Regions from separate parts of the Janthinobacterium sp. BJB446 genome, predicted to be linked through region 1. Evidence: predicted binding sites of a transcription regulator. Region 1 holds the regulator's gene; each other region holds the start of a gene.

Region 1 (7,537 bases):
GGCTGCTACAACTGCCACTCGCAGATGGTGCGTCCGCTGCGCGCGGAAACGGAACGCTATGGCCACTATTCGGTCGCCGGCGAATTCGTCTACGACCGTCCGTTCCAGTGGGGTTCCAAGCGCACGGGCCCCGACCTGGCCCGCGTGGGCGCGCGCTACAGCGACGAATGGCACCGCACGCACTTGAACAACCCGCGCGACGTGGTGCCCGAGTCGAACATGCCGTCCTACCCCTGGCTGGCGAAGACCAAGCTGGTGCCTGACGAGATCATGCCGAAGATGCGCGCCCTGAAACGCCTGGGCCAGCCGTACAGCGATGAAGAGATCGCCGCCGGCCCCGCGCAGCTGCAGGACAAGACGGAAGAAGACGCCCTGGTCGCCTATCTGCAAGGCCTCGGTACATTAATCAAAACAAGGAATTAGCATGGCAATCGAAAACCTGTTTGACAGCGCCAGCAGCGTCATGACGGTGGTTTCCTTTACGACGTTCGTGGGCATCCTGTGGTGGACGTTCAGCCGCAGCAACAGCGACTTCGACGCGGCGGCACGCCTGCCGTTCGCTGACGATGCGCTCGACTATCCGGCCGAAGCCGAAATGACCCTGGCGAAGGAGCATAACCATGGCTGACTTTACCAATGGCTTCTGGAATATCTACATCATCGTGCTGTCCCTGCTGGGCATCATCGGCTGCGGCGTGCTGCTGTACTCGCAGTCGAAAATCAAAGTGGTCGAGGGCGCCCCCGCCGACGGCACCACGGGCCACGTCTGGGACGAGGACTTGAAGGAACTCAATACGCCGATGCCGCGCTGGTGGATGTGGTTGTTCTACATCACCATCGTCTTCTCCCTGGCGTACCTGTTCCTGTATCCGGGCCTGGGCAACTATGCCGGCAGCCTGGGCTGGAAGTCGACGGGCCAGTACGAGGAAGAACTGAAGAAGGCGGAAGCCGACTACGGTCCCCTGTTCAACAAGTACCTGAGCCAGGACTTGAAGACGGTGGCCGCCGATCCGCAGGCGCAAGCCATCGGCCAGCGCCTGTTCCTGACCTACTGCGCGCAATGCCACGGTTCGGATGCACGCGGCAACAAGGGCTTCCCCAACCTGACCGACAAGGACTGGCTGTATGGCGGCGAACCCGACGTCATCAAGACCACCATCCTGCACGGCCGCAATGGGCAGATGCCACCGATGGGCGCCGCCCTGGGCTCCGAAAAGGATGTCGAGAACGTGGCCCATTATGTGCTGAGCCTGTCCGGCTCGACCTCGGATCCCGTCAAGTCCGTGCTGGGCAAGGCCAAGTTTGGCGCCTGCATGGCCTGTCATGGCGCCGATGCCAAGGGTAACCAGATGCTCGGCGCGCCGAACCTGACGGACAAGACCTGGCTGTACGGCGGCAGCGCCGATACCATCATGGAAACCGTACGCAAGGGACGCAGCAACACCATGCCGGCCTTCAGCGATTTCCTCGGCGAATCCAAGGTACACGTGCTGTCGGCGTATGTCTGGAGCCTGTCGAATCCGCAGGCACCCGCAAAGTAAAAATGGAACCTCAAGTCATCAAGATGTATGCGGCCCGCGAGCAAATCTACCCTCGCGAGGCCAAAGGACGCTACGCTACCTGGCGATGGGTATGCGTATGGCTTACCCAGCTGGCGTTCTACGGCTTGCCGTGGTTGACCTGGAATGGCAGGCAAGCCCTGCTGTTCGATTTGACCACGCGCAAGTTCTACATTTTCGGCGTCGTGCTGTGGCCCCAGGATTTCATCTATCTGGCGGCCCTGCTGATCATCTGTGCGTATTTGTTGTTCCTCGTCACGGCCATTGCCGGGCGGGTGTGGTGCGGGTTCTCCTGCCCGCAAACGGTATACACGGAAATTTTCCTGTGGGTCGAACGCCGCATCGAGGGCACGCGCAGCGCGCGCATGGCTCTCGACAAGCAGGGCCCCTCCGTGCGCAAGGCGTTCAAGAAGACGGCCAAGCACCTGGTATGGGGCGCCATCGCCCTGTGGACGGGTTTTACCTTTGTCGGCTACTTCACGCCGATCAAGGAACTGGCGCAGTCGGTGACCACCCTCAATTTCGGTCCCTGGGAATGGTTCTGGGTCTTGTTCTACAGCCTGGCAACCTACGGCAACGCGGGCTGGCTGCGCGAGCAAGTGTGCAAATACATGTGCCCCTACGCGCGCTTCCAGAGCGCCATGTTCGACCAGGACACGCTGATCATCACCTACGATGCCAAGCGCGGCGAACCGCGTGGCGCCATGAGCAAGAAGGCCGGCAACAACGACAAGCTGGGCGATTGCATCGACTGTACCCTGTGCGTGCAGGTGTGTCCGACCGGCATCGATATCCGCAACGGCCTGCAGTATGAATGCATCGGCTGCGCCGCCTGCGTCGATGCCTGCAACAGCGTGATGGACAAGGTCGAGCGGCCGCGCGGCCTGATACGCTACAGCACCGACCATGCGATGGAAAACAACTTCAATTCGAAGCAGATACGCCAGCGCGCCATGCGCCCGCGCGTCTTGATCTACACTTCCATCCTGGCCCTGATCATCATCGCCGTGTGTACCTCGCTGGCCCTGCGCACGCCCCTGAAAATGGACGTGATCCGCGACCGCGGTTCGATGGGACGCGAAGTGGAGGACGGCATGATCGAAAACGTCTACCGCCTGCAGATCATGAATACGTCCGAGCAAAGCCAGCATTTTAAAATCAGCGCTTCCGGCTTGCCGGGCCTGACCTTGCTGACGCGCGAAGAAGTGACCTTGCAGCCAACGGAAACGCTGGGCTGGCCGATCCGCCTGCGCGTGCCGCACGGCGTCGGCGAGAAGGGCTCGAACAAGATTGCGATCGAATTGCAATCGCTGGACGATCCATCGCTGCATGTGCGTGAAAGCGCGGTATTCATCGTGCCACGTTAACAAGGAAAGGCGGACGGGGACCGGGTGCCCTCGCCGCCGCCACGAAGTTGCAGGAAGGCCGGTCCCCATGCGGGGACTGGCTGATTAAACAGGAGAAATATCATGTCCGACAGTCTGAAACTGCAAGCACCCGTTGCACCGTGGTACAAGCATCGCTGGCCATGGCTGCTGATGATCGGTCCCGGCCTGTCCGTGGTCGTCGGCAGCTTCATGGGCTATATCGCATTTACGCAGCCCGATGCGCTGGTGGTGGGCGATTATTACAAGCAGGGCAAGGCGATCAACCAGGATTTGAAGCGCGACACGATCGCCAGCGACCTGGCCATGGATACGCGCCTGTCATATGACGTGGCTGCAGCGCGCCTCAGTGGTTCCGTGCACAGCTTCGGCAAGGCTTATCAGGCGCCTTTGCTGCTGCACCTGGCGCATGCGACCCTGCCGGAAAAGGATATCAAGCTGCTGGTGCAGCCCGATGCGGCCGGCAATTTTTCCGTGGCACTGCCGATGCTCGAGCGCAGCCGCTGGCAAGTGCTGGTGGAAAACGACAAACGCGAGTGGCGCCTGTCCGGCATCTGGACCTGGCCCCTGCAACGCAGCATCGCGCTGCACGCGGATGAAGAACTGTAAGTCTTATTTGCAGACGTCCGTACCGGCCGTAATCGCTTTCAACTTGGCCGGCTGCAGGATTTCGATCTCGCGGTTCGAGACGCGCAGCCAGCCTTCTTTCTTGAATTTCGACAATAAGCGGCTGACGCTTTCGATGGTCAGGCCCAGGTAGTTGCCGATTTCCTCGCGCGACATGCGCAGCTGGAAATTGCTGCCCGAATAGCCGCGTGCTTCATAGCGCGACGCCAGGTTGACGATGAAGGCGGCAAAACGCTGGGTCGCCTGCATATTGCCCAGCAATAGCATGACGCTTTGCTCGCGCGTGATTTCCTGGCTCATCATGCGGTGGAAATGACGCAGCAGGGTCGGCATATTGCCCAGCAATTGTTCCAGGCTGGAAAACGGAATTTCACACACTTCGCTGTCTTCCAGCGCCACGGCATTACAGTGGTGGCGGTCGGCGCTGATGGCATCCATGCCCAGCAGTTCACCCGCCATCTGGAAACCCGTCACCTGCTCTTCGCCACCCGGATTGATCTGGTAGGTCTTGAAGTGCCCCAGGCGGATCGCGTACAGGTTCTGGAACGAGTCGCCGATGCGGAACAGCGAGGCCCCGCGCACGATCTTGCGGCGGCGGCCGATGATCTGGTCCAGCCTATCCATGTCGCCCACATCAAGGCCCATCGGCAGGCACAATTGATGCATGCTGCAGGTCGAGCATCGTGCACGCAACGCCTCCACGTTCACGGTGGGCAAGGTGGGAGTGAGTAGCGCTTCAGTCATGTCGGTACCTTTTAGAAAATGCAACAACAAGTTTACTGCATACAGCTGCATACAGGGTTGCCGTATGCCAATTTCACCGTAAATTCGGCGAATAAACGACGTCCAGCCTTTAATTATATGGCAACATCGTCAAAAGCCCATACGGGGCGGGCAATTTGCGCGGCGGCGCTTGCCAAGCTGGGGTATTGATAGGAAAATTCCTGACAGCATTATCTGCCGCCTGTGCCGCCCGGCACTGAAAAGGAAATCATGAAGCCTCTCGGCATTAAAGCAAAAGTCGCGCTGGCCACCAGCCTGACCTCGATCGCCATGATCGCGCTGGTCACCATGATCCAGGTGCAGCACATGCGCGACGACTTCACCCGAGTACTGCTGAGCCAGCAGTCATCCCTGATCAGCCGCACCGCTGCCGAGCTCGACGACAAGCTGGGCATGCTGCTGCAGATTGTCACCCTGACGGCCAGGCAGCAGCCGCCGGAACTGATCGCCCAGCCCGCCAAACTGCGCGAATACTATGCGCGCCGCTCGATGCTGGTGCTGTTCGACGACGTGCTGGTGCTCGACGCGCATGGCGCCATCGTGGCCGACATGCCGGAAGTGACGGGGCGCGCCGGCATCAACGTCGCCGAGCGCGAGTACTTCCAGACCGTCCTGCGCACGCGCCAGCCCATGATTACCGAGCCGATGCTGGGCAAGTCGAGCGGCATGCCCATCGTGCAGATGGTGGCGCCCGTGCTGGCCGCCGATGGCCAGGTGGCCGGCGTGGTGATCGGCGTGCTGCGCCTGTACAAGGACAATCTGCTGGGCCGCCTGCGCTCGGAAAAGATCGGCAAGAGCGGCTATTACTTCATCCTCACGCGCGGCGCCGTGCCGCGCTATGTGCTGCACCCCGATACCAGCCGTTTGCTGCAGCCGCGCAAGCCGAACGCCAACCTGACGACCACCCAGCTGCTGAAGGAGGATGGCGAAGGCAGCATGGTCAGCACCAACAGCCGCGGCATCACGGCCGTCAACAGCTTCAAGCGCCTGAAATCCGTGAACTGGCTGCTGGCCGCCTCGCTGCCCGTCGAGGATGCCTTCGAACCGTTCGACGGCGTACTGTACCGGCTGGTGCTGTGGAGCATCCTCGCTTCGCTGCTGGCCGCCTTTGTTCTGGGCTTGGTTACCGTGCGCCTGCTGTCGCCGCTGGTGCGCCTGCGCGACACCCTGCTGGCCCTGCGCACCAGCGGCAGCCGTTTCACCCCCGTGCCGGTACAGCAGCGCGACGAGATCGGCGAACTGACGGAAGCGTTCAATGGCCTGATGAGCGAACGCGACCGCCTGCAGCAGGAACTCGAAGCGCGCGCGGCGGAGCTGGAGCAGGAACGCGACCGGGCCGAGGCGGCCAACCGCGCGAAGAGCGATTTCGTGGCCAACATGAGCCATGAAATCCGCACGCCCCTCAATGCCGTGCTGGGCATGGTGTATTTGCTGGGCAATACCAGGCTCGACACGGAACAGCGCAAGTACCTGACCATGGTCAGAGTGGCGGGCCAGTCGCTGCTGGGCATCCTCAACGATGTGCTCGACTATTCGAAGATCGAGGCGCGCCGCATGGAATTGTCGCCCGTCGAATTCGACCTCGATGAAGTCATGAATACCCTGGCCACGACGATGACCATGAATGCGGGCGAAAAGGAGCTGGAACTGGCCATCGCCGTCGAGCCCGACGTGCCGCGGCGCCTCGTGGGCGACGCCCAGCGCCTGCAGCAAATTCTCGTCAACCTGGCCGGCAACGCCATCAAGTTTACCGAGAGCGGCGAAGTGGTGGTGGCCGTCAGCCTGGCCGAAAGCGAAAACGGGCGCGCCTGGCTGCGCTTCGAAGTGCGCGACACGGGCATCGGCATGACGGAACTGCAGCAACAGCAGCTGTTTGCCGCGTTTTCGCAGGGCGACCAGAGCATCACGCGGCGCTTCGGCGGCACGGGCCTGGGCCTGGCCATCAGCAAGCAGCTGATCCACATGATGGGCGGCGACATCGCCGTCGCCAGCAGCGAAGGCAAGGGCAGCCGCTTCTGGTTCAGCGTGCCCTTCGAGATGCTGGCGCAGCCGGCCGAAACGCGGCGCACGCCGGCCCTGGGCCAGCTGCGCCTGCTGGTGGCCGACGACAACCGCACCACGCGCGAACTGATCGTCAAGCTGATCGAGGCGTGGGGCTGGCTGGCCGACGAAGTGGACTCCGGCTTTGCCGCCATCGAACTGTACCGCGAACGCCTGGCGCAGCAGCAGCCGTATGATGTGGTGCTGGCCGACTGGCACATGCCCGTGATGGACGGACTGGCCACGGCCAAGGCCATCCGCCAGGCGGCCAGCGGCCAGCGCCAGCCCATCGTGGTGATGGTCAACGCCTTCGCCCGCAACCACCTGGAGGAAATCTCCAGTGCGGCCGAGGCCGATGTCGTGCTGATGAAGCCGATCACGGGCTCCAGCCTGTTCGATGCCCTGCACCAGGCGCTGATCGCCAAGAATGACGGCGGCGAGCAGCGCATCCTGCACCAGCCGCTGGGCACGGAACTGGCCGGCGTGCATTTCCTGCTGGTGGAAGACAATCATTTGAACCAGGCCGTGGCGCGCGGCATCCTCGAACACATGGGCGCCACCCTGGACGTGGTGGGCGACGGCTTGCAAGCCGTGGAACGGCTGCGCACGGAAGCGCTGCGCTACGACATCGTGCTGATGGACATGCAGATGCCCGTCATGGACGGTTTCAGCGCCACCCACATCATCCGCACGGAACTGCGCCTGAACCTGCCCGTGATCGCCATGACGGCCGGCGTGCTGGCGTCCGAGCGCGAGCGCTGCATGACGGCCGGCATCAGCGACTTCATCGCCAAGCCCGTGGTGGTGGAAGAGATGATGGAAGTCATCCTGCGCCACCTGCCCAAGCGCCCGCAAGTGCAGGCGGCCGAGCCGGTACGCGTCGCCGATGAAGAAGTGTTTTCCATGGCGCCTCTGATGCGCGTGATGGGACGCGACGCGAAGGGGCGCGGCGTGCTGCGGCGCATGGTGGAAGACGCGCTGAACAAGGGCATGACGCCCGTGCGCGACGCCGAAACAGCGTTGCAATCGGGCCGCCACAGCGACGTGGCGCGCATCCTGCACGGCGTGCGCGGCTCCGTGGGCACCCTGGGCACGAAACGCCTGATCCGCGCCGCGTTCGCCACCGAGGAAGCCATCGACGCG
Region 2 (7,537 bases), on a different contig from region 1:
CGGATGTGCAGGGTCATCGGGCCGCCATCGGCGGGCGCGCTGGCCATGCTGTAGCTGCGGCGCTTGTTGTCGCGCAGCAGGATTTCGATATACTGTCCGGCGCGGTAGTTGAGGCGCTCGCTGGCTGGCAACTGCAGGGTCAGCACGACGACGTCGGGCGCGACTTTCTCGATGGTGGTCACGCGCGACGGCATTTTCTTGATCGGGTAGTCGCTGCTGCCCGCCACTTCGCGCGCTTCGATGACGAGGTCGGCGTTGGTGGTGGCGCAGCAGAACAGGGAAAAGCCGGCCGCTTCCTCTTCCGGCGTCAGGGCGCGCTGCTGGTGCGCCTTGTGCTGGACGGTGCCGGAAACCACTTTGCCCTTGCAGGAACCGCAGGCCCCATTTTTACAGCCATACGGCAGGCCGACGCCGGCGCGTATCGCCGCCGCCAGCACGGTTTCGTCCGCTTCGCAGCTGAACTGGTGGCCGCTGGGCTGAACAGTAACTTGAAAAGTCATACAATCCTTGAGATGAAAAATATGTTAATGCACTCTTTGCGCAAGCCGTCAGGCTTGCCGCGCCTGCTGATCCTGGGCTGCGGCGACGTCGGCATGCGGTTGCTGCCCTTGCTGCGTACGCGCTTTCGCGTCTTTGCCGTCACCAGCCAGCCGGCGCGCTGCGCGCAGCTGCGGGCGGCCGGCGCCGTGCCCATCGTGGCCAACCTCGACGAGCGCGCCAGCCTGAAACGGCTGGCGGGACTGGCGACGATGATCGTGCACCTGGCGCCGCCCCGGTCGTCGGGCTTGCTGGACCGGCGCACGCGCAATCTGGCCGCCATTTTACCCGAGCACGCACGCATGGTGTATGTGAGTACCAGCGGCGTGTATGGCGATTGCGGCGGCGCCTGGGTCGATGAGACGCGGCCGACGGCGCCGGCGAATGCGCGCGCGAAGCGGCGCGTCGATGCCGAGCAGGTCTTGCGCGGCTGGGGCGCGCGCCGCCGCGCCAGCGTGGCCATCCTGCGCGTGCCCGGCATCTATGCGGATGACCGCCTGCCGCTGAAGCGCCTGCGCGAGGGCACGCCAGCCCTGGCCGCGGATGACGATGTATACACCAATCATATCCATGCCGATGACCTGGCGCGCATCATCGAACGGGCCTTGTGGCGGGGCAAGCCGGGACGCGTGTATCACGCCAGCGATGACAGCGAACTCAAAATGGCGGAGTATTTCGATGCTGTGGCCGACACGTTCGGCTTGCCGCGCCCGCCGCGCCTGCCGCGCGCCGAACTGCAGCAGGTGGTCACGCCGATGCTGTTGTCATTCATGTCCGAATCGCGCCGCCTGCACAATACGCGCATCAAGCGCGAGCTGGGCGTGCGCCTGCGCTACGCGCGCGTGGCCGATGCCTTGCGGTCGCTGTCTGCCGACGGGGCCGGCATCGGGTAAAATGGCCGGTTATCTGCGCACTTTTCCTGGGCCGGCGCGCAGCGCGCCGTTCCGGCGGTGCGCCATTCACTTAAGGAATATCGCATGAGCACCCTCACTTACGAAGAATACCTGGACGAGGTCACCACCGTCCTGACGGAACTGTATGACCTCGACGACGACGCCGCCATCAAGCTGGTCGTGGCGGCGCAGGACGCCGAGTTTTTTGTCCCGCACGATGCCCATGAAGAAATGCGTACCGTCGAACAAGCCAAGAAGGATGCGGTCACCTTGTTCGAGCGCAAGCAGAATCGCCAGCAAACGCAGGAAAAACAGCAGCAGCGCGTGCGCCAGCAAAAGAAATAAGAACGGATCACCGGGCCTCTGGCCGCCAGGCCGTGAGGCAACATGGGCTTCGGCGCAATGCCGGGGCCCGGCCATTTGATGCAGCGCAAACGTGCCATGGCACGCTGGCGATATGGTGAGCAATGTCGTCACGCGTCCGGGCTCTTGTGGCGGGCTCGGCATCCACAATGAGCGTGACGTTGTTTCCCGTCAGCAGGAGCGAGCCATGCGAGCTACGAGTCACCCCAGCAAGGAACAGGTACGCGCCTATATGCGCCGGCGCGAACGCGCGCTGCAGCCGCCGCCGCCACCCGATGAAATCCGCCGGCAACTGGCCTGGTGCCGCGTGGATGCCATTCCGGGCACTTGCCCGCTTGCCACCCCGGCCGGCGTGGCTGCGCAAGGCTGGCATTTATCAGCGGAAATGGCCCGCCTGAGCACCCTCATGGCCATAGCCTGGCTCATGCATAGCGGTGTTGCTCATCGTAAAAATTGATGACGTGCAGCAAATTTTTCCAATTTGAGTTATCCTCTAGCACATTCCAAGTGCGTCAATTCTCTTCAATTATCACAATTTTGCTTTAAGTTACGCAAAAATCAACAATAGCGTGTATTATATTGTTTGCGGCGTAAAAGCCGCATAAGTGATGGCGCTTTTTAGTGTGTTTACCCTGAATTATTGCAGAAGAGACATTCGGTTTCTTTTTGCCTTAATACAACAAGTACGGATTTTCGATCATGTCTCTCAAACAAATTACCTCTTTGCCTACCTACAACCCGAATCGCGTCCTCGATGCGATCATCGACAAGCTGCAACTGAAGAACGATGCCGCCCTGTCGCGAGCACTGGAAGTGGCGCCACCGGTCATCAGCAAGATTCGTCACAACACCTTGCCGATCGGCGCCACGATCCTCATCCGCATGCATGAAATCAGCGATTTCAGCATCCGTGAACTGCGCGAGTTGATGGCTGCCTAAGAGCGCCTGACAGACGGCAAACTGAGAGGTGCCGTCTGCGTTAGTCAAGCTTGCCGCGTGCGGCAGCCATACCTGCCTTCCCGTTTTCTATTGCGTGTCCGGGCTCAGCGTCGGACGATCCGTATAGAAGCGCCCTGTTTCCAGACCAGTCGGGGATGACTCGACCAGCGCTGCGGCCACTTTGCCGGGCGCGCTGGAAAATGCGGTCTGGGCAGCACCGGTGGCGCGGCCCGAATACGCGGTCGCTTGCACCGCAGCACTGGAAAACGCCGTCTGCACGGCCCGGCCAGAATACGCCGTTGCCTGTCCCGCGGCACTGGAAAACGCCGTTTGTACGGCGCGCCCCGAATACGCCGTCGCCTGCACGGCCGCGCTGGAAAATGCCGTCGCCTGTACTGCCGCACTGGAGAATGCCGCCTGCACGGCGCGTCCCGAATATGCCGTCTCCGCGCGGAGATAATCTTCCCCGAATGTCTGCTCGTACAACTGCTTCATGCGTTCGCCCACGCGGTGGTGCGCCGCTTCGTCGTCTTCGCCGCGCAAACCGATGTACGGGAAGTGATGCAGGAAATAGCCGAACACCTGTTCGCAATCCGCCGCATATTTGAGGGTATCGAGGATGTGGTAGTGCCAGAAGGTATCGACGTCCATCAGCGGCGCCGTTTCTTCCTGCGGAAACTGTTTCATCAGGATCAGGAAGCGGCGGTATTCGAATTCCACCGCATTGGCCTTCTCGAGGCTCCATCCTTCGCCTGACTCCCGGTGCATCAGCTTGACCTTGATCGCGTCCAAATTCAAATCGGCAATTGCCTTGAAACTGTCGTTCGTATCCATGAATGTCCTTTGGTAAAGAGCGTTGTGGGAACTGCGGTAAAACAAGGGAAAGCGGTGGCTGTGTACTCCTGGCAAGTAGTCGGGGAATGCCTGGCCGATGGCGGGCAGGCGCTAAGTTGTTCTACATCAATATTGCATCTAATTACAAAATACGCAAGCTGAGCTTGTTTCATGCGGAACGCGCGCCGCTCAGCTGCTGGCCCGGCTTTCTTCCTGGTAGGGAAACGCGGTGGCGTCCGCGCCCAGCGGTACGCTGACATGCACGCTCATGCCGGCGCCGGGGCTGCTTTCAATGTAAAAAGTACCGCCCAGCAACTTTATACGTTCTTCGATGCCCACCAGGCCAAACGAGCCCAACTTGTTGCGCCCGTCGATGGCCGCGCCCACGCCGTTGTCGCTGATGCTCATCGACACCGTATCGCGGCACTTTTCCAATTTGACTTGGACGCGGCTGGCATTCGCATGCTGGGAAATATTGCTGAGCGACTCTTGCAGGATGCGGAACAGGGCCGTCGCGCATTGGTCGCTGAGGCAAATGTCGTCATGGCTTTCGCTCACTTCGCAGGCGATGCCCGTGCGCTGGCGAAATTGCGCCACCTGCCATTCGACGGCCGCATTCACGCCCAGGTCCAGCACGGTAGGGCGCAAGTCGTTGATGATCTGCCGCACGCTCTTGATGGTGGCGTCGATCTGCTCCAGGGTTGAGCGGGCGCGGGCGTTCAGGCGCGGGTGGCGGCGCTGCGTGCGCGAGGCCAGCATGTCGGCGTCGATGCGCAGCACCAGCAGGTTCTGCCCCAGGTCGTCGTGGATTTCGCGCGCGATGCGCTTGCGCTCTTCTTCCTTGATCTGGTCGGCGTGGGCCGCCAGGCGGCGCAGTTTCTGGTGCGACAGCTGCAGGCGGATCTGGCTGGCGCGCAATTCCTCCGTCATGCCTGTCGCCATCTGGATGGCGCGCCGGCGCGACGACGCCAGGGTGTGGAACAGCACATACAGCAGCATGGTGCTGGCAAAGCCGATCAGCAGGGCCAGCCACGGCAGGAAGGCGTCGAAGCGCGAATACAGGTCGCTCTTGCGCACGCTGAACAGCGCTTGCCAGGCGCGGCCATTGTGCTCGATCAGCAGCGTGCTGCTCAGGTAGCGGCCCGAACTGCCGGGCTGCCACCATGGTGCATGCATGCCTGCCGCCGTGCTGTCGAAGATGGGGCGCATGTCGTGCGGCAACTGCAGCGGCACCTCCCGCTGTTGCAGCGCCTGCGGGCCGATATCGAACAGGGTCAGGCGGACGTTGCGTACCGGCATGTCGGCCAGCGCGCTGCGCATCATCGTCACCAGGTCGTAGCCGATGCCGACGGAACCCTGGTAAGCCGCGCGCCGCTGTTCCACCGTATCGACCGGCATGCCGAAGCGGTACACGGGCAGGCGCATGGCCATGCCCGTCAGCTGGGGACGGCCGTCCATCGGCACGGGCACGCCGGAATTGCTGATGCGGCCGGAATCGCGCGACTCCGCCAGCGCTTCCGCGATCTGCGGGCGCGAGGCGATGTCATGGCCATACTTTTCCGGGGCGCTGGCGATCGGCTCGATGTATACGAGCACGGAATACTGGGCGCGCGGCCCGGGCGGGTGGATGGCAAACGCCGGATAGCCGTCGCGCCCGGGCGGATAGTCGCGTCGCATGGTCGCTTCGTAGGCGGCGCGCTGCGTCTCGTCGAGTTCCTGGCTGTAATTGAGGTTCATCACGCCCGGGTAGTTCTGTTGCAGGGCGATGTTTGCCACGTAGCGGTGGAATTGCTCGCGGCTCACGTGTTTGTTGGCCTGGAACAGGCTGGCCGTGCCGCGCAGCAGGTTGGCATACGACTTGGTGCGCGATTCGATGTTTTTCTGGGTGTTGTGCGCCAGATTGTTGAATTCTTCGCTGGCATCGCTTTCGATCGACAGCGAAGCGGCCATGTAGAACAGCAGGCCCACCATCGTCGACACGACAAAGCCGAACAGCCACAGCGGTCTTTTTTCAGCAGCTAAGGGGTGTTCGCCGGCAGTAGAAGGCATTGCCATCCGCATCAGGAAGAGGAATCGGGTGCCGCCTGGTGGCGGAGGCTAGGCTAGGTTGTACAAGCACTATTAAAATTGCAAATTGCTCAATAGCTGCCTAATATACAAAATTATCGTTATTATAGTCAACAGGCAATATTTCCCGTTGAAACGAAAAAAAACCGCCGCAGCGGTTTTTTTGTGGGTCGTCCCGGTGCCTTACTTGGCGGGCTGCCAGCTGTCTTTCAGGGTGACGATGCGGTTGAAGACGGGCTTGCCAGGCTGGCTGTCGACCCGGTCGGCCGCAAAGTAGCCGTGGCGCTCGAACTGGAAGCGCTGTTCCGGCTGGGCCAGTTCCGCGCCAGGTTCCAGCCACGCTTGCACCACTTCCTTGGCCAGCGGATTCAAGGCCAGCTTGAAGTCCTTGCCGCCCGCGTCCGGCTGCGGGTCCGTAAACAGGCGGTCGTACAGGCGCACTTCGGCGGGAATGGCCGTCGGCGCGCTGACCCAGTGCATATTGCCCTTGACCTTGTAGTTGGCGCTGCCTTCCGTGCCCGACTTGCTGTCCGGGAAATAGGTGCAATGCACGGCGATGACCTTGCCGTCCGCATCCTTGTCAAAGCCCGTGCACTCGATCACGTAGCCGTAGCGCAAGCGTACCTTGCTGCCCGGCTTGTCGTCGATCGGCGGATACAGGCGGAAATAGCCTTTGTTCGGCACTTCCATGAAGTCGTCTTCCTCGATCCACAGCTCGCGCGAGATGGGGAAGGTGCGCAAGCCGCGTTCCGGGAAGTGCGGGTGCACGGGCGCCGTGCATTCCACGCTTTCGTTTTCAGGGAAATTGTCGATGATCAGTTTCAACGGACGCAGCACGGCCACCGTACGCGGTGCCTTCGGATCCAGGTCTTCGCGCAAACAGCCTTCCAGCACGCTGTAGTCGATCCAGCCGTCGGATTTCGTCACGCCCGTGCGTTCGCACATCAGCTGGATCGCTTCCGGCGTGTAGCCGCGGCGGCGCATGCCCACCAGGGTCGGCATGCGCGGATCGTCCCAGCCGTCGACGATTTTTTCTTCCACCAGCTGGCGCAGCTTGCGCTTGCTGGTGACGATGTAGGTCAGGTTCAGGCGCGAGAATTCGAACTGGTGCGGCACCGGCTTGGCGAAGAAGCCGCCGGCCGACAGGGTTTCCAGCAGCCAGTCGTAGAATGGGCGGTGGTCCTGGAATTCCAGCGTGCAGATCGAATGCGTGATGTTTTCCAGCGCGTCCGAGATCGGGTGCGTGTAGTCGTACATCGGATAGATGCACCAGGCGTCGCCCGTGCGGTGATGGTGCGCATGGCGGATGCGGTAGATGGCCGGATCGCGCAAGTTCATGTTCGGCGAACTCATGGCATCTTCGCTCATCTTTGCGCGCAGGATGTGCTCGCCATCCTTGAACTGGCCCGCCTTCATGGCGCGGAACAGGGCCAGCGATTCGTCGCGCGGACGGTCGCGGAACGGAGAATTCTTGCCGGCCTGGCCGAAATTGCCCCGGTTGGCGGCCATGTCTTCGGCGCTCTGGCTGTCCACATAGGCAAAGCCGGCCGTGATCAGGTATTCGGCCATCGCGTACAGCTGGTCGAAATAGTCGCTCGCGTAGTGCAGATGGCTCTGGCCATCGGCATGCTTCGGCTCCCAGTCAAAGCCCAGCCATTTCACGCTGTCCATGATGGTGTCGACGTATTCCTGCTCTTCCTTCGCCGGATTGGTGTCGTCGAAGCGCAGGTTGCACTGGCCGGCGTAATCGCGCGCCAGGCCGAAGTTGACGCAGATCGACTTGGCGTGGCCCACGTGCAGGTAGCCGTTCGGCTCCGGCGGGAAACGCGTGATCACCTGGGGCAGGCCGGGACGCACGTGGGCGCCGGCAGCCAGGTCGGCTTCGATGATGTTACGCAAGAAAT
Region 3 (7,537 bases), on a different contig from region 1:
GTGTCGCTGTAATCGATGTCGAGGGACGTTGCCGTGTTCAGCCACAGTTGCGAACCGTCGGCCAGCGCCAGCTGGCGGATGGCGCCGACCGGCGTTTTTTCGCCCGCATGCAGACTGGCGACCCAGCTGCGCGTATCGCGCCGCAGCAGCGCGGCGCCACCCGTGCCGGCCGTCAGGCACAGTGCCAGCAAGCCCTTGACCAGGCTGCGGCGCGCGGCGTCGCTCTGGCGCGGCCCGGCAGCGTCGAGCGCCTGGCGCGCCGGTTCGCCGGGCAGCTGGCGAAATTCGGCGCTGACGGCTTCCACCCGGCGCCAGGCGGCGCGGTGGGCAGGAGAGCTGGCATGCCAGCGCTCCCAGGCTTGCTGGTCGGCAGGATCAGCGTCTTCGCCGCGCAGGACGGCGAACCATTCGGCCGCTTCCTGCAAGATGGCGTAGTCGGCCGGCGGCATGACGGCGCCTGGCTTAGGCGGCATTATCCATACACAGCATGCATTGCAGCATGGCTTGCGCCATGTATTTTTTCACCATGCGTTCGGATACATCCAGCTGGCCGGCGATCTGCGCATACGTCAGGCCGTCGAGCTGCGCCAGCAGGAAAGCCTGGCGTGCGCGCGGCGACAAGGTATCGAGCATGGCGTCGATGCGGCACAGGGCTTCGACCACGAGGGCCCGCTCTTCGGGCGACGGCACCGTCAGCTCGGGACGGCCGGCCAGGGCCGCCAGAAACGTGCGCTCCAGGGTCAGGCGACGCCAGTGATTGACCAGCAATCCATTGGCCACCGTGCTCAGGTAGGCGCGCGGCTCGCGCAGGCTGTCCGCCGACTGCGTCGCCAGCATGCGCACGAAGGTGTCCTGCGCCAGGTCGGCCGCACCGTCGCGGCAACCGAGCTTGCGCCACAGCCAGTTATACAGCCAGCCATGGTGGCTGGCGTACAGGTCGCTAAAAGTATCGAGGGAGGGAGAAATGGTGGACACGGGCAAACAAACAAAGGGGCTGCCATACTTGCCGGTCAAGTAGGTCAGCATTGCATCACGAATGAGAATGATTTTCATTTTCACACAATTTTACGATGATGTAAATTATCAAAAGCATCATCCCGGCCTGGCGCGGGCATTTTGCGCAACAGTGCCAGTGCGCCATCATTTGCGAATGATTCTCGTTTACGTTAATATGTCAGCCTTCCTTCTTCCCCGCCATGTCTGACGCCCTTGCATGGCGGCGCCATCGAAAGCCGCCATGACCACCTCCTCCCTGCCACAACCCCAGCTGCGCGCCAGCGCCGACGAGGCTCCGCAGTCCCGCCAACAGCAGCGCCAGCCTGCCGCCGTCCCGCAACGGCGGCGCTGGCACTGGAGCTGGAAGCAGGTGTGGTTTCAATTGCACTGGTTTATCGGCATCACGGCCGGCACGGTGCTGGTGATCATAGGCCTGAGCGGCGCCACCCTGGCCTTCAAGGATGAGTTGCTGGACCTCATGAACCCCGGCGTGCGCCATGTGGCCGTGGAAAGCCGCGCGCCGCTGACGCCGGCCCAGCTGGGCAACATTGCCGCTGCAGAACACGGCCAGCGCGTCGCCTCGATCACCATGTATGCGGAGGCGGGCGCGGCGCCTCGTTTATTCTTCGCGCCGAAGAATGGCCAGCGGCGCGGCGAATCCATTTATGTCCACCCGTACACGGGAGCGACCCAGCCGGCGCTGACGGGGGCGGGCTTTTTCGAGTGGACGGAATCGCTGCACCGCTGGCTGCTGCTGCCCCGTGATCCGGGCCGGCAAGTGGCGGGCGCGCTGGCCCTGTGCCTGCTGGGCCTGGCATTATCGGGCCTGTATCTGCGCTGGCCCCGCCGTCCGCTGGACTGGCGCACCTGGCTCACCTTCGACCCTGCCCTGAAAGGCCGCTCCTTCCTGTGGAATCTGCACGCCGTGGCCGGTACCTGGTGCCTGGTCGTCTACGTGGCGCTGACCCTGACGGGCATTTACTGGAGCTATGACGTGGTGCGCGACAATATCGACGCCTGGGCCGGCAAGCCGCCAAGGATGGCACAGGCGCAGGCGCCGGGCAAGAAAGGCCAGTCCAAGGAGAAGAAGGAAATACCGGCCGTCGACATCGGCCCGGCCTGGAGCAGCTTCCAGCAGCATGCCCCCGGCTGGACCCTGGCCAGCGTGCGCCTGCCGACACGCGCCGGCGAAGCCGTGCAATTCACGTGGCTGGCCAGCGACGCGCCGCACGAGCGGGCGCGCAGCCGCATGAGCATCCTGCCGGCCGACGGCACGGTGACGGAAAACGAACCGTACAGCCAGCAGGCGCTGGGTTCGCGCCTCGTCAACATCATTTATCCGCTGCACATGGGCACGTATTTTGGCTTGCCGGGCCGTATCATCGTCACCCTGGCCAGCCTGGGCCTGCCCCTGTTCGCCATCACAGGCTGGATGCTGTACCTGGGCCGCCGCAAGGCAAAACGGGCCGTGCGGGCGCAGCGCGCCATGCTGGGCGCCGGCGCGCCGGGCAAGACGGACACGGGTCTGCCAACCCTGGTGGCCTACGCCAGCCAGTCGGGGCAGGCCGAGCGCCTGGCGCTGGAAAGCGCGCGCGCCCTGCAGCAGGCGGGCGTGGCCGTCGACGTGCAATCGCTGGACCAGTTCGATCCCGCGCAACTGCGCCAGTACGAACGGGCCCTGATCGTCGCCAGCACCTTTGGCGAAGGCGAGGCGCCGGATGGCACGCGCCGCTTCGCGCGCCTGCTGCAAGCTACCTCCGGCAAGCCGCTGGCGGGCCTGGAATTCGGCATGCTGGCCCTGGGCGACCGCCATTACAGCGCCTTCTGTGGCTTTGGCCGTACGCTCGCGCAACAATTGCAGGCGCTGGGCGCCACGCCCCTGTTCCCCCTGATCGAAGTGGACAAGCACGACCCGGCCGCCCTGGCCAGCTGGTCCACAGCGCTGGCCCGCTGCAGCGGCAGCGCCATCGACGCCATCGGTGTGCAGGAAGAAGCGTCATATGCCGAGTGGCGCCTGGCGCGCCGCGTGCTGCTCAACCCGGGCAGCCTGGGCGGCGAACTGCATGAAATCACCTTGACGGGTCCGGCCGATGCCACCTGGGAAGCGGGTGCGCTGGCGGAAATCATCCCATGCAATGCGGACGGCAGCGATGGCGAGGCAGGCAGTGCCCATCACGCGCCGCGCAGCTATTCGCTCGCTTCGCTGCCAACCGATGGCGAACTGCAATTGCTCGTGCGTCAGGAGCGCCATGCGGGCGATGACAACCAGGGCTATGGCGTCTGTTCCGGCTGGCTCACGCGCTTCGCCCCGCTGGACACCTCCATCCGCCTGCGCCTGCAAGCCAATCCCGCCTTCGCACCCGCCCTGGTCGACGTACCCTGCATTTACATCGGCAACGGTTCCGGCCTGGCCGGCTTGCGTGCGCATTTGCGCGCGCGCCAGCGGGCGGGACTGGCCCGCAACTGGCTGCTGTTCGGCGAGCGCCAGCAAGCTTTTGACAGTATTTGCGGCGCAGAGTTGCAAGGCTGGCTGGACGCTGGCCACCTGGCACGTCTGGACCGCGTCTTTTCGCGCGATGGTGAAACACGGCAATACGTGCAGGACAGCCTGCGCGCCAGCGCCGGCGAACTGCGCGACTGGCTGGCGCAAGGGGCCATCGTCTACGTATGCGGCAGCCTGCAAGGCATGGCCACAGGAATCGATGCTGTACTGCAAGAAGTACTGGGCCAGGAGGGACTCGATGCCCTGCTGGCGGCCGGACGCTACCGCCGCGACGTGTATTGATCTACATCAGCCTGCCCCCGGCGCCGCCCGGCTATGTGGGCAGGCGCACAGTCAGCGCCTGCCATCGGACTACAGTAGCGGCATGGCGGCATGGAGACATATCCGCGCCGCCCCACCCACAGTCTGCGAGGCTAGCCATGAAAAACCCCTGGATGAGCATGTACCTGAGCGCCGCCAACCGCATCGCCAACACGGCGCGCGGCCATGCGACGGCCGCCGTCAAGCGCGAAGCGGCGAAAAATACGCGGCAATTGACGCAAGTGTGGTTCGATTCCTTCCTGCCCCCGGCAGGCAAGCCACGACGCGGGCGCAAGGCGAAATAGCCCCCGGCAGCAGGCGAACTGGTGCAGTGCATCACAGCAATAAGTTGAAGTTACGACCAGGTGGGCTAAACTGCAAGCATGAAATAAAGATATGCGTACGCGATTGAAGTGACCGGCAGGCGCCGCACCCCCGCGCCGCCACCGGCTCATCAGGAGACGACCATGTTGACGCTCAAAGTGCTGGCCTGCCTTGCCCTGTCGGCCTTGATGCTCGTGCCCCTCGTGCTGAGGGATACGATGCAAACGTCCGCCGGGCAGCAATTGCAGGTGCCAAATGTCGATGCGCAAGGCATGTGGGCCCACTGGCCCAAGCAATAAGACGCGCGGCTGAGAACAATAAGACGCGCGGCTGAGAAAACGTCGCTGACTGCGTTGCCGTGCCTCGTCGTACATTCGTACTGCCTTCGGCGCGGCGCCTTGCCAGCGGCGTTTTTCAGCGGCGCTCGGTAGTGGATTGCATCGTTAAAACCGCTTTGTTTTGCGGGTGGGGATTTGTTCTCTCCTCCCATTTATTTTTGCCTTGATTTGCTCCCCCTCTTCGCCGTACTTTTGATCCAGATCATGGATTTCCACCTTTGCTGCGCCCAAACTGGAACAGTCCGCTTCGCACCGTGACGGACTTAACCTGGAGCATCGGCATGGGTAAATCGCATTGGAAGGATGAGATGGCGCTGGGGGTTCCCGTCATCGACGAGGCGCATGAGGCGCTGTTTCAGGAGCTGGCGCGGCTGCAGCAGTTGGGCGACCAGCATTTCAGCGTGGCGTTTCGCGAACTGATTGCGGCCGTCGAACGCGACTTCCGCGAGGAAGAGGATTTGATGGAGCAGATCGCCTTTCCTTCGCTGGCCAACCACCGCGAACAGCATGCGCGCGTGCTCAGCGGCTTGCACCATGCCTGGGCCGCCGTCGATGAAGGCGACCTGGAACAGGGCCGCCATGCGCTGTCGCTCTTGCCGCAATGGCTGATCTTCCACCAGGCCACGATGGATCTGGCCCTGGCGGCGGCGCTGGAAATGGTGCAGCGCCAGCCAAACTGACCTCTACAGCAGCAGCACCGTGGCTTGCTCGGGCATGACGACGCGGTAGTGTCCCGGGTATTTGTCTTCGCCGTCGAAAATCTTGCAGAACACGGGTTGGTTGATGTCGTTGACGGCCGACTCGTTCATGGGCAAGGTGGCGATCAGTTGCTCGCCATCCATCAACTGCAAGGCGCTGCCCCGCTCGGCCGCGCAAAACGCCAACGATTGCACATCGCTGGCGAACGGCCGCTTGTACCATGGCGTGATGGCCCGCACGGCGCGCCTGGCGTCCTGCAAGACCTGTCCCACGCGCGTGACGTTCCAGGCATCGCGCGCCACAGACGGCTGGAGGACGATATTCGCCGTCAGCTCCCCCCTGCCCTTGTTCACCAGGAAAGTGCCGTCCTGCGCGGCGATGTCATCGTTGAGCGGCACGACAAACACCCCGCCGCTGGAGACCTTGATCGGCACAGGCGCGCCATTGCCTTGCAAGGCCACACGCACGTCGTCGATGGTGGCGCTCAGCTTGGCCGGAATCAGGCGCAGGGCCATGACCACGCTGCCGCTCGACACTTGCCACACTTTCCTGGCCGTCAGATAACTTTCGCGGTAAGCCGTGAAACGGATGCGCGGCGCCTTGGCGTCGCTGCTGGCCGTGATCGTCACCATTTGCGGTGGCAAGGCATCGTCTGCGCTCGCCGCCGGTGCCGGTGCCGGTGCCGCGGCGGGTATGGCAGGCGTGGCAGGCGCAAGGGGTGGCGATACGGCGGCGGCGGGCACGCTGGCGCTCTGCAGCGGCGCGGGAACAGCCGGCGGCGGCGCGTGTTCCTGGGCCTGGCCCAGCGACACGACACACAACCATCCGGCACAAGCGATCCATGTACGCATGCATTTCTTTCAATGAGGAAAATATTTTATCAGCGCCTGCATTATCGCAGAAGGCCCGCCGATGCGCCGCCCCGGGTCTGCCTGCACTTCTGTCTGCACTCTTTTGGTGCGCACGCTTGATTATTTGGCAAATATCACCTATATTGATAATGATTCTTATTCACGAAAGTGACGGGAATCGCGCGCCCTTCTTTTCCACTGCCCGACCGCGCCGGGCCTTGCGGTGGAACTGCTATCCAAGCCAGACCACGGGCCAGCATCACGCCATCCCCCCAGCTACTGCGCACCTCGCCAGACGAGATAGGAAAACACACGACTACAATATTCCAGGACAATGATGCAATCGACTACCGTATTTTCTTCTTCGCACCAGCCCGCCTTGCGCCCCCTCCCCCGCCTGCTGCACATCGCCCTGCTGAGCCTTGCCGCCGGCGTGGTCCTGCCGGCACAGGCTGCCGACGCCGCTGCGGCCGACGTCACCATGCCAGCCGTCACCGTGCTGGGCCAGTCGACGGCTACCACGGAAGGCACGCAGTCATACACGGCGGGCGAAGCGCGCAGCGCCACGCGCATGGACCTGTCCTTGCGCGAAACGCCGCAATCGGTCAGCGTCATCACGCGCCAGCTGCTCGACGACCTGGGCGCCGTGCGCCTGGACCAGGCGCTGGCACAGACGACAGGCATCCAGGTGGGCCAGAACGATACGGAGCGCACGACCTTTTATGCGCGCGGCTTCGGCATCGACAATATCCAGATCGACGGCATGGCGCGCGGCGGCAATGCGCCATTGCAAGACACGATCCTGTATGACCGCATCGAGGTCGTGCGCGGCGCCACCGGCCTGATGGGCGGCACGGGCGACCCGTCGGCCACCATCAACATGATACGCAAGCGGCCGACGAAGGAATTCCAGGCCAGCGCCGGCCTGATCATGGGCCGCTGGGATGACCAGCGCGTCGAGGCCGACCTCTCCACGCCGCTGAACGCGGAGGGCAGCGTGCGTGCGCGCACAGCCCTGGCCTGGCAAAAACGCGATTCCTACCTGGACATGTATCACGAGCGCAAGACGGTCGGCATGGTCATCGTCGAGGCGGACGTGCGCCCCGGCACCCTGCTGACGGCTGGCGTCGATTTCCAGGACAACAAGCCCACGGGCGCCACCTGGGGCGCCGTGCCGTACTGGAACGCAGATGGCAGCCTGGCCAATTTGCCGCGCAACACCAGTTTCACGACGCCATGGAGCACCTGGGCCAACAAGCAGCACACGCTATTCACATCGCTGGACCAGCGCCTGCCCGGTAACTGGAATATGCACCTGGGCTATGCGCGCACGGAAAGCACGAACCGCACCACCGTCGCCTATGCGGGCGCGGGCCATCCCGACCCGGCTACCGGTGAAGGCATGCGCCTGTGGACGGGCGCCTGGGGCGCAGGCAAGAAGAACAGCGACAATTTCGACGTGTACGCCAGCGGTCCCTTCACCTTGCTGGGACGCAAGCACACGGCCATCGTCGGCTGGAACGGCG
Region 4 (7,537 bases), on a different contig from region 1:
ACGGCGGAGACAGCCATGTTCAAGCCCGTCGTGTCGGCAAATTCCTCGCCCAGGATGGCTTCGGCCGCCACCAGCGCGGGACGGTGGCCGATCACCAGCACTTCGTCGTTGTTGCGCAAGCGCAGTTCCGGTTCCAAAGGCAATACCTTGCCGTGCCGGCGCACGCGCGTGATGCTGGCGCGGCCCGCAAAAATATGCTGCAAGGCATATATACGGCGTCCCGCGCCACGGCTGATGCGGTAGGCGCGGCCCACCATTTCCGGCGTCGCCTGCACGCCGTCGCCATCGGTCTGCGCGCCGCCCATCTTTTCCCACAATTTATCGGCTTCTTCGCGCAGGTTGACGCGCAACAACAGCGGAAAGATCTGGCTGGTGGCGATGACGATGGCGATCAGGCCGAAAATATAGGTGATGGAATACGCGGTGACCACGTTGGCCTGCAGCTCGGCGATGCGGGCCGCCGGCAGCGCCAGTTTCGAGATGGCGTCCGTGGCCGTGCCAACGACGGCCGATTCCGTCGCCGCGCCCGCCATCATGCCGGCCGCCGTACCCTGGTCCAGGCCCAGGAAACGCGTGGCCAGCAGCACCAGCGCCAGCACCACCACCACTTCGATCAGGCACAGCAGCCCTAGTCGCAAGCCCTTGGCATTCAGGTTGGCAAAGAACTGGGGACCGCCCGCATAGCCGAGGGCAAAGATGAACAGCATGAAGAAGACATTCTTGACGCTGGCGTCCAGGGTGATGCCCAACTGACCGATCAGCAGCGCGGCGATCAGGGTGCCGCACACGCCGCCCAGCTGGATCGGGCCGAAGCGTATCTGCCCTACCGCGTAGCCTAGCCCCAGCGCCAGGAACAGGGCCAGTTCCGGCACCTGGTGCAATATGGACGTGATCGAATCGAGCATGGACAAACCTTCGAAAAGATAACGGATGGTTACAAGAGAACAGAGCGTTCGGCGGCTGACGGCAGCTGGCTGTTGAACGGGCGCACGGATCCTGCACGGCACTTGCGATAAACGCTTGCGCCGGAGAAATGTTGTTACGAGGAATTATGTTCGGTGAAAATTTTACAAGTGTCAACAGGTGTTCTGTTGAACTTGCTTTGCTTTTCATCAAACATCCTGCGCACGATTGAAGCACTTGTTTGACATCGATCAACAAAACTATTAGTAATGTCTCGGACGATACCAAAGTGCCTTGCGCGCCAGCGGTGTCTCTTCCGGCAAGTCGGGATTGGCCAGCTCCAGCACGTGGCGCCGGGACAGATTCAGGCCCTGCGCGAGGCGGCCAAAATGGCGCTGGAACAGCTGCGCGAAACTGCCGTCGGCAAGCATGGTTTCCAGTCCCGTTTCAATGTGGCGCGCCAGTTCCGGCCGGTGCTTGCCGACAAAAAAGTACAGCGCGGCCGGGTAGCGGATGACCAGGTGAGTGTCCAGCGCCAGCGGCAATTGCGCGTGGCTTGCCAGCTCGCTTTGCGCCTCGATCACGGAACGGGGAAAGTAATCGATGCGCCCTGCCGCCAGTTGCTGGAACAGGCCTTCATAGGTGCTCGACGTATCGAGGCGCAAGCCATTCGCCTGCAGGATGGCGGAGTCGGGCCAGTCGCGCATCTGCCCGGCAGACAGTCGCGCAAGGGCGGCAATGCTGCGCACATCGCGCAGCAGTTGCGGCTGGCGCGCCTGGATCAATGCCACTCTCCAGCCGATGAGGCCGCGGTCGATGGGGATGCGCACTGGCAACAATTGCGTTTCGCGCGCGCGGCTCGTCATCGCCCAGACGACATCGACGCTGCCCGATGCCATGGCGATTTCCTGCATCGCGCGCGTCTGCACCATGCGCAGTGCGGAGCGGCGCAAGGCATAGGCCTGGCCCGAACGGGCCAGCGCCTGTTGCAGCAAGGCCGTCACATAGCCTTGCTGCGGATCATCGAGCGCCTGATGGCGCGGATACACGAGCGGCAGCGGCGGCACCGCGCCGATGGCCGCGCCCAACGGCCACAGGGCGGCAAGCTTGAGCAGGGGGCGGCGCCGCATGGCCCCTCCTTTCCAGCGCATTCATAGCGTTCTTATCAGAATGACAGTATCGCGCAGCAGAGCACGCTTGTCGACTGGAATACGGCAACTGTGTACAAAACAACAGCAGTTTCAAACTGCAGCAGAGAGGCTGGAGTTAATCCAGATCAACAAAACCGCAAATAGGAAATAAATCTTGCGTGCTGCTCTGGACGGCATGCGCGCCCCTCGCCTACGCTGTTTTTTTATTTGAAAAACAAGAGGAACACATGCAGACAGCGCGCTTGAATATTATCGGGATGGATCACGAAGGCTGCGCCGACAGGCTGACGGGCGCGCTCGAAGCCGTTACGGGCGTGAGCACCGTGTGCGTCTCGCTGGCGCGGCACGGCGCCACGGTGCAGTTCGACGAACGTCTGGCCACGCAGGAACGCCTGCTAGCCGCCGTCAACGACGCCGGCTTCATGGGCGAAGCGACGGATGAAGAACAGCTGGCATCGCGCAGCGGCGCTTGCGGCCACTGCCGCCACTGAGCGCCTGCCCTCCCTTTTCCAGCTCAGCCTTCGCGCGCGCCCCGGTCGCGCAGATGCGCCAGCACGCGGCGCGGTCCCAGCGCCTGCAAGTCGAACGGCGGCAACTCGATGGCGTCGAGCGTATTCTTGAACAGCAAGCCCAGTTCCGTGTCGCCTTCCAGGCTCAGGCGACGGCTGAAGAACAGGGTGTCCGGATCTTCGTGGCGCCGCGCCAGCAGCATCAAATCATGCACGCTGGCCGCGATGCACAGGTCCGGCACGTCGACATAGCGCTCGGCCACAAACACCGTGCCCTGCCACTCGAAATCGAAGGCGATGCCCGCGTCCAGCAGCCGCAAGCGCAAGCTGCGCCCTTCCAGGCTGCGCCGCACGTCGTCGGGCAATTGCGGCGCCAGCAGGCGGTTCAAGCCTTGCACGAACAGCCAGGAGGCGGGATACGGGGGCAGCTTGGACAGCAATTCGGCCAGCGGTTCCGGCAAGCGGTACGACACGCCGGGCTTGCTCATGGGAGGCTTGGCCGGGATCGGCAATCTTTCCAGTTGATCTTGCATGGTGCTTCCTTTCGATGCGTTCAATGTGCGGCGTGCTGTTCCATGCCGGGCTGGCCATGCCAGTAGCCGTCGCAGGCGCCGGCCGGCTGACAGGCCGCCAGCTGGGCCTGCGCGCCGATGCCGCTGACCTGGCCACGGCGGGCGCGGTCGAAGATGGCGATGACTTGTTCCGTATGCATGGCTTGCGGGCTGATGCGCGCCACCGCCACGCCCATGTCGCGCATGGCCTCGAGTTCTCGCACCAGGTTGTAGACCAGCGCCGACTGCGTCTGCGTGCCATTCAGTACCAGGAATGGCACTTCGTCGCGCGTGCGCAGCAGCAGGCCGTCCGGCTCTTCCAGGCAGCTGTAGCCGCAATCGTCCTTCGGCAGGTTGCGGTTGCGCGCCGTGAAGCAGCGCGCGGAAAACGCCAGCGGCATGCGGCCATAGGCGAAGACTTCCGTCTCCAGCCCTTCCGGTTTCTGGCGCTGCATCTCGGCCAGCGCCGTCTGCCCCATTTCCAGCGGCATCACCCAGCGCCGCGCGCCCAGGCGCGCCAGCAGTTGCAGGCTGGGACCATTGAACAGGTTCAGATGGGGGCCGGCGACGAAGGACGTGCCCTTTTCCATGCAGTGCACGGCGCCCATGTCGTTGGCCTCGACGCCGTAGCGGCCATTGCCCGTGATGCGGCGCAGGGTCGCCAGTTCGGCGCCCGCCTCGATCAGCGCCTGCGTCGACAGCACCACTTCCTTGCCGGCGGCGGCCAGCATGTCGGCGATATCGAGCCAGTCGGCCAGGCGCACCTCATGCCGGCGCGAACAGACGGTTTCGCCCAGGTACACGATATCGACGGCGGTGCCGGCGATCTGCTGGTAAAACTCGAAGACGGTGGCACGCGGCCAGTAGTACAGCAAGGGGCCCAGTGAAAGCTTCAGCATGTTCATCCTCTATTTCCAAGATCTGTGGTAAGCACCTAATGTGTGCTGCTGGCCTTCGGCCAGCTTGTCCATGGCCGCCATCCAGCCCGGCTTGACGGCGTAGCGCGCATTGCCTTCGCGGCAGGCGTCGATCGCCTCGCGCCACACGCGCGTCACCTGCGCCACGTAGGCGGGGCTGCGCTGGCGTCCTTCGATCTTCACGGCCCGCACGCCCATGGCGATCAGTTGCGGCAGCAGCGCCAGGGTATTCAGGCTGGCCGGCTCCTCGATGGCGTAATACTCTTCATCATTGACTTCGAAACGGCCCTTGCACAGGGTGGGATAGCTGGCGTTTTCGCCGGGCGCATAGCGGTCGATCAGCACGCCGTTCAGGCGCGATTCGAGGCCGTTCGGCGTTTCCAGCCAACGCACGGATTTCGCCGGCGAGCACACGCCATGGGTATTCGGCGCCTCACCCGTCGCATACGACGACAGCGCGCAGCGCCCTTCGACCATCACGCACAGGGAGCCGAAGCCGAAGACCTCGATCTCGACTTCCGTCTTGGCGATCAGTTGCTCCACCTGCGCCATCGACAGCACGCGCGGCAGCACGGCGCGGGCGATGCCGAAGTGCTCATGGTAAAAATTGATGGCCTCGTAGTTGGTGGCCGAGCCCTGCACGGACAGGTGCAGGCGCAGCTGCGGGTGGTGCTCACTTGCGTAGGCCATCAGGCCCGGATCGGCCACGATCATGGCGTCAATGCCGGCCTGCGCGGCGCGGTCGATGGCGCTGCGCCACACGGCCCAGTTGTGCGGCTGCGGATAGGTATTCAGCGCCAGCAGCACCTTGCGCCCATATTGGTGGGCGTAGCGCACGCCCTCGGCGATGGCCTTCTCGTCGAAATTGAGGCCGGCGAAATTGCGCGCATTGGTGGCGTCGCGAAAGCCCAGGTAAACGGTGTCGGCGCCATTGTCGACGGCTGCTTTCAAGGCGGGCAGGCTGCCGGCGGGGCAGACCAGTTCCAGCGGTCCTGCCACGCGGGTGGCGGTGGTTGATTCAAGCATCATGATATTCACAGTCCTGTATCGGCTCAGGGTGCAGACTATAGCCCCGCCCATGCTGCCCAGTCCTTGACGCAGGTGAAGGAATGCATGCATGGCTGGCGCGCGTTCAACTTGCTTGACCTGGCTGTAAAATGCCCCACTTTTCTCCCTCTTCGATTGCCCGCCATGCCCCGCAAACCGCTGCTGATCTTCCTGCTCACCCTGTTCCTCACCGTGCTGCAAGTGCAGTGGGCCGCGCCCGCCGACGGCTATGTCGAAGAAAAGCTCTCCATCCTGTCGCCCGAGATACTGGGCGCGTATCCGGGCGTGCTGCTGCTGTTCCTGCAAGCCGTCTTCGCGCGCCGCGCCATGCCGGCGCCGCGCCAGATCGCCATCAGCACGGGCCTGCTGGCCGTCTACTGGCTGCTGGCGAACTACGTCACCTTCGATATCCGCGTCGCCAGCTGGAGCACCTTCTCGCCGCTGGAAATCTGGGCGCACGTGCTGCCCGCCTCCACCATCAGCATCGCCGTCTGCGCCGCCGCGTACTTTGGCCTGAGCTGCGTCATCCTGCGCCAGGGCCGCGCGAAAAAGTAAACGGGGGGCGCTTTTTTCACCTGCATCAAGGATTCGTCACGCAACTGCACGCGCCCTTTGACGCCACTATATTTAGTGATTAATCTCCATAAAAACACCGCATGTTGTGTTTATTGGAGGTTTCATGACGACAAATGCAGTTTCCCCCACACGCGGCCAGGTCGATGTCGCCGCGTCCATCAATGAATACCTGGAGCGGCGCGACTGGCGCGTCAACGCCAACGCCAACCAGGGCTACTCGCTGGGCGGCCTGATACTCAACGTGTCGGGCAAGGTGATCGCCAACTACTGGCTGGACCAGGTCTATCCGCCGGAAGTGGGCGCGGCGCACCGCGAAGCGGCGCTGCACATCCACGACCTCGACATGCTGGCCGGCTATTGCGCCGGCTGGTCGCTGCGCACCCTGCTGCACGAAGGCTTGAATGGCGTGCCGGGCAAGATCGAATCCGGTCCGCCCAAGCACATGTCGAGCGCCATCGGCCAGATCGTCAATTTTCTCGGCACCCTGCAAAACGAGTGGGCCGGCGCGCAGGCGTTCAGCTCCTTCGACACCTACATGGCACCCTACATCCGCAAGGACAGCCTGCGCTACGAAGACGTGCGCCAGTACATGCAGGAGCTGATCTTCAACCTCAACGTGCCATCGCGCTGGGGCACGCAGACGCCGTTTACCAACCTCACCTTCGACTGGGTCTGCCCGGACGACCTGCGCGAGCAAATTCCCGTCATCGCCGGCCAGGAGATGGACTTCAGCTATGGCGAGCTGCAGGTGGAGATGGACATGATCAACCGCGCCTACATCGAGATCATGATGGCGGGCGATGCCAAGGGCAGAGTCTTCACCTTCCCCATCCCCACCTATAACATCACCGAGGATTTCGACTGGCATAGCGAAAACGCCGAACGCCTGTTCGAGATGACGGCCCGCTACGGCCTGCCCTACTTCCAGAACTTCATCAATTCGGAACTCAAGCCGAACATGATCCGCTCCATGTGCTGCCGCCTGCAGCTGGACTTGCGCGAACTGCTGAAACGGGGCAACGGCCTGTTCGGTTCCGCCGAGCAGACGGGTTCCCTGGGCGTGGTGACGATCAACTGCGCGCGCCTGGGCTACCGATGGCGCGGCGACGAGCCAGCCCTGATGGCGGACCTGGACCGCCTGCTGGAACTGGGCAAGACGAGCCTGGAAATCAAGCGCCGCATCATCGAGGAACTGATGCAGCAAGGCCTGTTCCCGTACACGAAGCGCTACCTTGGCACCCTGCGCAACCACTTCTCCACCCTGGGCGTGAACGGCATCAACGAAATGATCCGCAATTTCAGCGGCGACGCCCATGACATCACGAGTCCCGAGGGCCATGCGCTGGCCGTGCGCCTGCTCGACCACGTGCGCGCCCGCATGGTGCAATTCCAGGAAGAGACGGGCCATATGTACAACCTGGAAGCGACGCCGGCCGAAGGCACGACCTACCGCTTCGCCCGCGAAGACCGCAAGCGCTATCCCGCCATCCTGCAGGCGGGCACGGTCGACAACCCGTACTACACGAATTCGTCGCAGCTGCCCGTCGGCCACACGGACGACCCGTTCGAGGCGCTGGAATTGCAGGACGCGCTGCAGCGCAAGTACACGGGCGGCACGGTGCTGCACCTGTACATGACGGAAGCGCTGTCGGACGCGAATGCCTGCCGCGAGCTGGTGAAACGCGCCCTGAGCCGCTTCTCGCTGCCCTACATCACGGTCACGCCCACGTTTTCCATCTGCCCGCGCCACGGCTACCTGGCCGGCAAACATGAATTCTGTCCCACCTGCGACGCGGAACTGATCGCGCGCAAGCAGTCCGATCTCGCTCACCCACTCAAGGAAACGCCATGAACGCACGTCCCGACTTCACTCCCGCCATCAC

The links. The regulator FNR, encoded in region 1, switches genes on or off when oxygen is low (the NO sensors DNR and NnrR bind a similar motif). The targets are predictions, from matches to a motif close to TTGATNNNNATCAA.
Region 2: the regulator FNR is predicted to act here: its motif matches at 3,683-3,696, upstream of CSQ92_RS20885 (glycine-rich domain-containing protein).
Region 3: the regulator FNR is predicted to act here: its motif matches at 4,654-4,667, upstream of CSQ92_RS03445 (bacteriohemerythrin).
Region 4: the regulator FNR is predicted to act here: its motif matches at 5,124-5,137, upstream of ubiU (ubiquinone anaerobic biosynthesis protein UbiU).

What each region holds. Positions count from the first base shown of each region.
Region 1 covers NZ_PDZK01000004.1:370,418-377,954, reverse strand. The annotation lists gene ccoO (cytochrome-c oxidase, cbb3-type subunit II) at 1-423, shown strand, start outside; gene CSQ92_RS23765 (cbb3-type cytochrome oxidase subunit 3) at 425-628, shown strand; gene ccoP (cytochrome-c oxidase, cbb3-type subunit III) at 621-1,541, shown strand; gene ccoG (cytochrome c oxidase accessory protein CcoG) at 1,544-2,926, shown strand; gene CSQ92_RS23750 (FixH family protein) at 3,029-3,553, shown strand; gene fnr (fumarate/nitrate reduction transcriptional regulator Fnr) at 3,557-4,315, opposite strand; gene CSQ92_RS23740 (response regulator) at 4,565-7,537, shown strand, end outside.
Region 2 covers NZ_PDZK01000003.1:318,780-326,316, reverse strand. The annotation lists gene CSQ92_RS20910 (CDP-6-deoxy-delta-3,4-glucoseen reductase) at 1-500, opposite strand, end outside; gene CSQ92_RS20905 (SDR family oxidoreductase) at 513-1,430, shown strand; gene CSQ92_RS20900 (hypothetical protein) at 1,515-1,775, shown strand; gene CSQ92_RS20895 (hypothetical protein) at 1,981-2,250, shown strand; gene CSQ92_RS20890 (hypothetical protein) at 2,493-2,732, shown strand; gene CSQ92_RS20885 (glycine-rich domain-containing protein) at 2,820-3,566, opposite strand; gene CSQ92_RS20880 (CHASE domain-containing protein) at 3,756-5,615, opposite strand; gene CSQ92_RS20875 (glutamine--tRNA ligase/YqeY domain fusion protein) at 5,817-7,537, opposite strand, start outside.
Region 3 covers NZ_PDZK01000001.1:751,582-759,118, reverse strand. The annotation lists gene CSQ92_RS03465 (FecR domain-containing protein) at 1-473, opposite strand, end outside; gene CSQ92_RS03460 (sigma-70 family RNA polymerase sigma factor) at 463-1,026, opposite strand; gene CSQ92_RS03455 (PepSY domain-containing protein) at 1,238-3,781, shown strand; gene CSQ92_RS03450 (hypothetical protein) at 3,919-4,104, shown strand; gene CSQ92_RS28980 (hypothetical protein) at 4,267-4,422, shown strand; gene CSQ92_RS03445 (bacteriohemerythrin) at 4,743-5,141, shown strand; gene CSQ92_RS28975 (hypothetical protein) at 5,145-6,011, opposite strand; gene CSQ92_RS03435 (TonB-dependent siderophore receptor) at 6,349-7,537, shown strand, end outside.
Region 4 covers NZ_PDZK01000001.1:568,668-576,204, reverse strand. The annotation lists gene aspT (aspartate-alanine antiporter) at 1-905, opposite strand, end outside; gene CSQ92_RS02600 (substrate-binding periplasmic protein) at 1,167-2,033, opposite strand; gene CSQ92_RS02595 (heavy-metal-associated domain-containing protein) at 2,282-2,545, shown strand; gene ubiT (ubiquinone anaerobic biosynthesis accessory factor UbiT) at 2,569-3,096, opposite strand; gene ubiV (ubiquinone anaerobic biosynthesis protein UbiV) at 3,117-4,013, opposite strand; gene ubiU (ubiquinone anaerobic biosynthesis protein UbiU) at 4,023-5,060, opposite strand; gene CSQ92_RS02575 (hypothetical protein) at 5,223-5,633, shown strand; gene CSQ92_RS02570 (ribonucleoside triphosphate reductase) at 5,758-7,506, shown strand; gene nrdD (anaerobic ribonucleoside-triphosphate reductase) at 7,503-7,537, shown strand, end outside.